Regions from separate parts of the Streptomyces sp. LaBMicrA B280 genome, predicted to be linked through region 2. Evidence: predicted binding sites of a transcription regulator. Region 2 holds the regulator's gene; the other holds the start of a gene.

Region 1 (4,414 bases), on a different contig from region 2:
CACACCCTGGTCGGCCAGGACCGCTCGGACGCCGCGCACCTGGTGGAGGTCGTGGAGTTCCCGTCGTACGAGGACGCGATGCGCGGCTCCGGCCGGCCGGAGAGCGACCGGGTCTTTGAGGAGATGGCCGCCCTGTGCGACGAGGCGCCCGTGCTCATGGACCTCGACGTGGTCCGGGCCGAGCGGCCGGCCGAGGACACCGTACGGCGCTTCTTCACCACCCTCGCGGGCCCCGGCGAACTGCCCCCGCTCAACGACCTGCTGGCCGAGGACGTGCACAGCCATGACCCGGTGAACCCGCAGGACACCATCGGCCTGGACAACGCGCGCGCCGAGTACCGCATGTGGCGTGCCGCCTTCGACTGCGCCTTCACCATCGAGGACGTCCTCGTCCAGGACGACCGCGCCTGCGCCCGCTGGACCTGGCGGGCCACCCACCGGGGCGACTTCCTCGGCATCCCCGCGACCGGCCGCGACGTCACCATGACCGGCACGACCCTCTTCCGCCTCGCCCCCGACGGCAAGATCACCGAGATCTGGTGGCAGCACGACCAGCTGGGCCTGATGCAACAGCTGGGCGCGCTGGACGAGTTGGAGAACTAGCGGGCGGCCGGGCGCGGCTGAGGGCGTACGGCGACGCGAAGGCCCGGCGCCTCCTGAGGGGTGCCGGGCCTTCGGTCAGAGCGTCGAGGCTCAGTGGGCGTGGCCGTGGCTGTGGCCGTGGCCCGCGGCCTCCGGCTCCTCTTCCTTCTTCTCGACGACCAGGGTCTCGGTCGTGAGCAGCAGGGAGGCGATGGAGGCGGCATTCTCCAGGGCGGAGCGGGTCACCTTGACCGGGTCGATGACGCCGGCCTTGACCAGGTCGCCGTACTCACCGGTGGCGGCGTTGTAGCCCTGCCCCTTCTCCAGGTCCTTGACCTTGGAGACGATGACGTAGCCCTCCTGGCCGGCGTTCTCGCCGATCCAGCGCAGCGGCTCGACGACCGCGTTGCGGACCACGGCGACACCGGTGGCCTCGTCGCCGGTCTTGTCGAGGTTGCCCTCGAGGACCTTGGAGGCGTGCACCAGAGCGGAGCCACCACCGGAGACGATGCCCTCCTCGACCGCGGCGCGGGTCGCGGAGATGGCGTCCTCCAGACGGTGCTTCTTCTCCTTCAGCTCCACCTCGGTGGCGGCACCGACCTTGATCACGCACACGCCGCCGGCCAGCTTCGCGAGGCGCTCCTGGAGCTTCTCGCGGTCCCAGTCGGAGTCGGTGTTCTCGATCTCGGCCTTGATCTGCGCGACGCGGCCGTTCAGGTCCTCCGACTTGCCGGCACCCTCGACGATCGTGGTGTCGTCCTTGGTGACGGTGATGCGGCGGGCGGAGCCGAGCACGTCGAGGCCGACCTGGTCGACCTTGAGGCCGACCTCTTCGGAGATGACGGTGGCGCCGGTGAGGACGGCCATGTCCTGGAGCATCGCCTTGCGGCGGTCGCCGAAGCCGGGGGCCTTCACCGCGACGGCGTTGAAGGTGCCGCGGATCTTGTTGACGACCAGGGTCGACAGGGCCTCGCCGTCGACGTCCTCGGCGATGATCAGCAGCGGCTTGGAGCCGGACTGGATGACCTTCTCCAGGAGCGGCAGCAGGTCCGCGATGGCGGAGATCTTGCCCTGGTGGATCAGGATGTACGGGTCGTCGAGGACGGCCTCCATACGCTCCTGGTCCGTCACGAAGTACGGGGACAGGTAGCCCTTGTCGAAGGCCATGCCCTCGGTGAAGTCCAGCTCCAGACCGAAGGTGTTGGACTCCTCGACGGTGATGACACCGTCCTTGCCGACCTTGTCCATGGCCTCGGCGATCAGCTCGCCGACCTGCTGGTCCTGGGCGGACAGCGCGGCGACGGCGGCGATGTCGGACTTCTCGTCGATCGGGCGGGCCGTGGCGAGCAGGTCCTCGGAGATCGCCTTGACGGCGGCGTCGATGCCCTTCTTCAGGGCGGCCGGGGAGGCACCGGCGGCGACATTGCGCAGGCCCTCACGGACCAGCGCCTGGGCGAGCACGGTGGCGGTGGTGGTGCCGTCACCCGCGATGTCGTTGGTCTTGGTCGCCACCTCCTTCACCAGCTGCGCGCCGAGGTTCTCGTACGGGTCCTCGATCTCGACCTCACGGGCGATCGTGACACCGTCGTTGGTGATGGTGGGGGCGCCGAACTTCTTGTCGATGACGACGTTGCGACCCCGGGGGCCGATCGTCACCTTCACCGTGTCGGCCAGCTTGTTGACGCCGCGCTCGAGGGCGCGACGGGCGTCCTCGTCGAACTTCAGGATCTTCGCCATGACAGCGGGAGCCCTCTCGAAATCTTGTGGGTAAAAGACGAACTGCGCCCCGGACGCCCGGCTTCGTTATCGGTCGCGGGGGCCAGGGGCGCAGCTCAGAGCAAAGGTTTGCTCGGGGTGAATTACTTCTCGATGATCGCGAGCACGTCGCGAGCCGAGAGGACGAGGAACTCCTCGCCGTTGTACTTCACCTCGGTGCCGCCGTACTTGCTGTACAGGACAACGTCGCCGACCTTGACGTCGAGCGGCAGGCGCTCGCCGTTCTCGAAGCGACCCGGACCCACGGCGAGGACGGCGCCCTCCTGGGGCTTCTCCTTCGCGGTGTCCGGGATGACCAGGCCAGAGGCCGTGGTCTGCTCGGCGTCGAGCGGCTGGACCACGATGCGGTCCTCGAGCGGCTTGATGGCAACCTTGGTGCTGGCGGTCGTCACGATCCGACCTCCCCCTTCGGAGATCTCACGGGGTTAACTGTCTGAGGTGGCGACCAGGTCGATCCGTCGTCGCGGGTGCCGGACCTGCCCGTCGCGTTGTTGGCACTCTCCAGTGGGGAGTGCCAGAGCCGAGACTATGACCGCGATTAGCACTCGGTCAAGCGGAGTGCCAATTACGCCCGGCGCGTCGGCCGAAAACGCAGGTGCGGGAGCGTTGGTCGGCGGGCGGAATCGGGCGTGCCGTACCAGGGGCTGCGCCCCCGGACCCCCGTGTCGGCCTTCGGCCTCCGTCCTCAAACGCCGGACGGGCTGGAAGGACTACAGGTAGTCCTCCAGCCGTGCCGCCGTCAGGTTTCGTCCGCGCATGGCGTCCAAGAGGCGGTCCGTGGGGGCGTCCGGGAGGAGGCGGATGATGTCGCCCCGGCAAAGGTGGTGCGGGCCCCGGGGGTAGGTGAGGCCCGTCGGCGTGAGGGTGGCGCGCCACAGGACGACGGCCGTGACTCCGCAGTCGGCGGCCGCGCGCAGGGTCGTCGGGTCGTACGCGCCCCGGGGTGGGCGCAGGAGGCGGGCGCGGCGGGCGCAGAGTGCGGCGCGCTGGACGGCGTACGGCGCTCCCGCCAGGGGGCGGGGCCCGGGGGCGAACCGGCTCACCGGCAGGTGGGGTTCTCGGAGCCCGGCGGGGCGGTCGGTGGCGTCGTAGGTGAGGAAGACGACCCGGTCGCGGGTGGGGACGTGGTCCACGACCGGGGGCAGGGGCGGGCGGGACGGCGGCGCGGCGAGCGGCCGCACCCCCTCCGCCGCCTTCCTGCCGAGGCGTTCGATGGGCACGACGGGCTGGGCGCACCCGGCGAGGAACAGGACCGCGGCGAGGACCCCGGCCGGGACGGCCGACAGCGCCGCGCCCCGCACCCGCCACCACTCACCGGCTCGCCGCCCCACCGGCACCCTCCCGGCCGGGCCGCTCACCCTCGCTCCGCCGGACACCTCACCGCGCCCCCCGTGCCCGGGGCGGGCGGTTCACAGGTAGTCCTCCAGGCGGGCCACCGCGTACCCCTCGCGCGTCACCTTGTTCAGGAAGCGGCGCATGTCGTCGACCATCGTGCCGTCCCAGTCGCTGCGGCCGCGGAAGTGGGTGAGGACGATGTCGCCCCGGCGCAGCCGCTGGTCGTCCTCGCGGAACTCCCAGTGGTCGACGTACACCTCCTCGTTCCAGATCGGGGCGTACTTGATGCCGCAGGACTTGGCGGCGACCAGGGTGTCCTGGTTGTAGTTGCCGTAGGGCGGGCGCAGGACGGTCGGGCGTCTGCCGAACTGCTTCTGCATGATGTCCTGCATGTCGCAGATCTCGTGCTTCTGCTCCTCGTAGGACAGCCCCGGCAGATAGGGGTGGGTGAGGGTGTGGTTGTTCAGGGTGTTGCCGTAGGACTGCGCCTTGCGGAAGTAGCCGTAGTCGTCCTTGACCAGGTAGTTGCTGAGGAAGGCGGTGTACGGGATCTTCAGGTCCCGCATCATCTGGAGGAAGCGGGGGTCCTTCTCCGAGCCGTCGTCGATGGTGAGGAAGACGACCTTGTTCCGGGTCGGGACCGTGGTGAAGACCGGCGGCAGGCCCCAGTCCTCCTGGTGGTCCACCTCGAAGCCGGCGCGCGCGGTGATGCGGGGCTTCA
Region 2 (4,414 bases):
CGGGCCGAAGTCGGTGACGATCGAGGGGAGGTGGTCCACGCCCTCCAGGTACTCCACGACCACACCCTCGACGCGCAGGTCGTCGCCCCAGACCTTCTCGACCAGCTCGGCGTCGTGCCGGCCCTCCACATAGATGCGGCCGGCCCGGGCCACACGGGCGCGGGCAGCGGGGACGGCGACGGAACCGGAGGCGGTGCGGGTGGGGCGCGCCGGTTCTGTGGAAGGCCGTACGAGGGTCACCGCCCGGCCCTCCAGCAGGAAGCCGCGCGGCTCCAGCGGGAACACCCGGTGCTTGCCGAAGCGGTCCTCCAGCGTCACCGTGCCCGCCTCGCAGCGGATCACCGCCCCGCAGAACCCGGTGCCGGGCTCCTCCACGACCAGACCCGGGGCGGCGGGTACCTCGGGCACCGGCCGGGGCTTCTTCCAGGGAGGGGTCAGGTCGGCGGAGTACTGGCGGGAGCGCGGGCCCGAAGGGCCCTCGTTGGAAGGGCGGTGGTGGGAGACGGGTGGGCGCATTCGGATGACGATAGGAGAAGCGGCGGGCGCGTGCCTACGACACGCCGAACCGCGCGGCCAGCGCGTCCCGTTGGCGTCGTACGAAGGCCGCGTCGACCACCGCGCCGTGACCGGGCACGTACAGCGCGTCCTCGCCGCCCAGCGCCAGCAGCCGGTCCAGCGCGTCCGGCCAGCGCGACGGTACGGCGTCCGGGCCCGCCTGGGGCTCGCCGGACTCCTCCACCAGGTCCCCGCAGAACACCACCTCCGGCTCGCCCGGCACCAGGATCACCAGGTCATGGGCGGTGTGCCCGGGGCCCACGTTGGCCAGCAGCGCCTGGCGGCCGCCGCCCAGGTCCAGGGTCCGCTCCCCGGAGACCAGCTGCCGGGGCGGCACCAGCGCCAGCGCCGCCTCCTCGGCCTCGTCCGCCGGGAGCCCGTGGTGGACGGCGTCGTGCCGCAGCTCGTCCCGGCCGCGGCGGAACACCCCGTCCGCCCCCACCGCCGCGTACACCGCGGCCCCCGCGAAGGCCGGTGCCCCGAAGACATGGTCGAAATGGACATGGGTCAGCGCGAGATGGGTCACACGTCCACCGGCGAGCGCCTCGGCCGAGGACCGCAGCCGGGCCCCCTCCGCCAGGCTCGACCCGGCGTCCACCATCAGCGCCCTGCCCGCGCCCAGGACCAGCCCCGCCGTGCAGTCCCAGCCCGGCAGCCGGCACCGCCCCACCCCGGCGGTGATCCGCTCCCATCCGTGCTCTTCCCAAGTCACCGTCATACCGCGACGCTAACCGGGGCCGGGGTCGCGCGGGCACCGACCTTGCCCGATGCGTACCCCACGGCCGTACACTGACCGGGGAACGCTGGCACTCGCATGCGAAGAGTGCCAAGACGGACATCCGAGGGACGACCGCGCGAGTGAGGGGACGACGTGCTGGAGGTGCGCGCCGATGCTGAGTGAACGCAGACTTCAGGTGCTGCGCGCCATCGTCCAGGACTATGTCGGCACCGAGGAGCCGGTCGGCTCCAAGGCCCTGACCGAGCGGCACAACCTCGGCGTGTCCCCGGCGACCGTCCGCAATGACATGTCGGCCCTGGAGGACGAGGGGTACATCGCGCAGCCGCACACCAGCGCCGGGCGCATCCCCACCGACAAGGGCTACCGGCTGTTCGTCGACAAGCTCGCGGGCGTCAAGCCGATGACCGCGCCCGAGCGCCGCGCGATCCAGAACTTCCTGGACGGCGCCGTCGACCTGGACGACGTCGTGGCGCGCACGGTGCGGCTGCTCGCGCAGCTGACCCGGCAGGTCGCCGTCGTGCAGTACCCGTCCCTGACCCGGTCCACCGTGCGGCACGTGGAACTGCTCGCGCTCGCCCCGGCGCGCGTGATGCTCGTGCTGATCACGGACACCGGCCGGGTCGAGCAGCGGATGGTCGACTGCCCGGCGCCGTTCGGTGAGGCATCCCTCGCGGATCTGCGCGCGCGGCTCAACAGCCGGGTCGCGGGACGGCGGTTCGCGGATGTGCCGCAGCTGGTCGAGGACCTGCCGGACGCCTTCGAACACGAGGATCGCGGTACGGTCTCCACAGTGCTCTCCACCCTTCTGGAGACACTGGTCGAGGAGAACGAGGAGCGGTTGATGATCGGCGGCACCGCCAATCTCACCCGCTTCGGACATGATTTTCCCCTCACGATCCGGCCCGTCCTGGAGGCCCTTGAGGAGCAGGTCGTGCTCCTCAAGCTCCTCGGCGAGGCGAAGGATCCGGGCATGACCGTGCGCATCGGGCACGAGATCGCCCATGAGGGACTCAACTCCACCTCCGTGGTGTCGGTGGGCTACGGTTCGGGCGGCGAGGCGGTTGCCAAGCTCGGCGTGGTCGGACCGACCCGCATGGACTACCCGGGAACGATGGGAGCGGTACGCGCAGTGGCACGGTACGTCGGACAGATCCTGGCGGAGTCGTAAGTGGCCACGGACTACTACGCCGTTCTCGGCGTGCGCCGCGACGCGTCGCAGGATGAGATCAAGAAGGCGTTCCGTCGGCTCGCGCGCGAGCTGCACCCGGACGTCAACCCGGATCCGAAGACCCAGGAGCGGTTCAAGGAGATCAACGCCGCTTACGAGGTGCTGTCGGATCCGCAGAAGAAGCAGGTCTACGACCTCGGCGGGGACCCCCTCTCGCAGTCCGGCGGCGCCGGCGCGGGCGGCTTCGGGGCCGGTGGCTTCGGCAACTTCTCCGACATCATGGACGCGTTCTTCGGCACGGCGTCGCAGCGCGGGCCGCGCTCGCGCACCCGGCGCGGCCAGGACGCGATGATCCGGATCGAGGTGGAACTGGACGAGGCGGCCTTCGGGACGACCAAGGAGATCCAGGTGGACACCGCGATCGTCTGCAACACCTGCAACGGCGAGGGCGCGGCGCCGGGCACCTCGGCGCAGACCTGTGACATGTGCCGCGGCCGCGGTGAGGTCTCGCAGGTCACCCGGTCCTTCCTGGGCCAGGTCATGACCTCGCGGCCGTGCCCCCAGTGCCAGGGCTTCGGGACCGTGGTCCCCACGCCCTGCCCGGAGTGCGCCGGTGACGGCCGGGTCCGCTCGCGGCGCACGCTGACCGTGAAGATCCCGGCCGGTGTCGACAACGGCACCCGGATCCAGCTGGCAGGCGAGGGCGAGGTCGGCCCCGGCGGCGGTCCGGCCGGTGACCTGTACGTCGAGATCCACGAGCTGCCGCACGCGCGGTTCCAGCGCCGCGGCGACGATCTGCACTGCACGGTCACCATCCCGATGACCGCGGCGGCCCTCGGCACCAAGGTGCCGCTGGAGACGCTGGACGGCCTGGAGGAGATCGACATCCGGCCCGGCACGCAGTCCGGGCAGTCGATCCCGCTGCACGGCCGCGGTGTCACGCATCTGCGGGGCGGCGGCCGGGGCGATCTGATCGTGCATGTCGAGGTGCAGACGCCGACGAAGCTCGACGCCGAGCAGGAGCGGCTGCTGCGCGAGCTGTCCAAGCTGCGCGGCGAGGAGCGTCCGCAGGGGCAGTTCCAGCCGGGCCAGCAGGGGCTGTTCTCGCGGCTGAAGGACGCGTTCAACGGGCGCTGACCGCCGGCCGCGACGGGTGTCGCGACGGCCTCCGACCGGAGGCCGTCGACGCCTTCGACCGGTGGCCGTCACCGCCTCTGACCGGGCGCGTAGGGGAATATGCCGATCGTGACACCCGATTCGGACTTGTTCGGGGGACGTGACACCATGCGGTCATGTCCTCCGCACTGACCGATCTTCTCCCTCACCCGATCGTGCAGGCCCCCATGGCGGGCGGCGTCTCCGGCCCGGAGCTCGCCGCCGCCGTGTCCGAGGCCGGTGGGCTCGGGTTCCTGGCCGCCGGGTACAAGACGGCCGACGGCGTGTACCAGGAGATCAAGCGGCTGCGGAGCCTCACCGACCGGCCCTTCGGCGTGAATGTGTTCATGCCGCAGCCCGAGTATGCGGAGAGCGGCGCGGTCGAGGTCTACGCCCATCAGCTCGCGGGCGAGGCCGCCTGGTACGAGACCGAGCTGGGCGATCCGGACAGCGGCCGCGACGACGGCTTCGACGCCAAGCTCGCGGTGCTCCTGGACGATCCGGTGCCGGTGGTCTCCTTCCACTTCGGGGTGCCGAGCCGGGAGGCGCTTCAGCGGCTGCGGCGGGCCGGGACGTTCACGCTGGTCACCGCCACCACCGCCGAGGAGGCCGTCGCGGTGGAGCGGGCCGGGGCGGACGCGGTGATCGCCCAGGGCGTGGAGGCGGGCGGCCACCAGGGCACGCACCGGGACGTCCCGGAGAACGACGGCACCGGCCTCGGCCTGCTGTCCCTGATCGCACAGATCCGTGAGGCGGTGCACATTCCCGTCGTCGCCGCGGGCGGGATCATGCGCGGC

The links. The regulator HrcA, encoded in region 2, represses chaperone genes, less so after heat shock. The targets are predictions, from matches to a motif close to TTNGCACTCNGNNNNNCNGAGTGCNAA.
Region 1: groES (co-chaperone GroES) is a predicted target of HrcA. The motif match lies at 2,897-2,923, and genes of this name have one in related genera.

Annotation. Positions count from the first base shown of each region.
Region 1 covers NZ_JBMJCT010000017.1:106,631-111,044, reverse strand. Annotated here, with positions in the region: gene ACLF5H_RS17360 (ester cyclase) at 1-603, shown strand, start outside; gene groL (chaperonin GroEL) at 694-2,319, opposite strand; gene groES (co-chaperone GroES) at 2,442-2,750, opposite strand; gene ACLF5H_RS17345 (hypothetical protein) at 3,069-3,689, opposite strand; partial or broken gene ACLF5H_RS17340 (polysaccharide deacetylase family protein) at 3,768-4,414, opposite strand, start outside.
Region 2 covers NZ_JBMJCT010000005.1:181,470-185,883, reverse strand. Annotated here, with positions in the region: gene ACLF5H_RS05390 (DUF3097 domain-containing protein) at 1-516, opposite strand, end outside; gene ACLF5H_RS05385 (MBL fold metallo-hydrolase) at 551-1,273, opposite strand; gene hrcA (heat-inducible transcriptional repressor HrcA) at 1,446-2,462, shown strand; gene dnaJ (molecular chaperone DnaJ) at 2,463-3,599, shown strand; gene ACLF5H_RS05370 (nitronate monooxygenase) at 3,755-4,414, shown strand, end outside.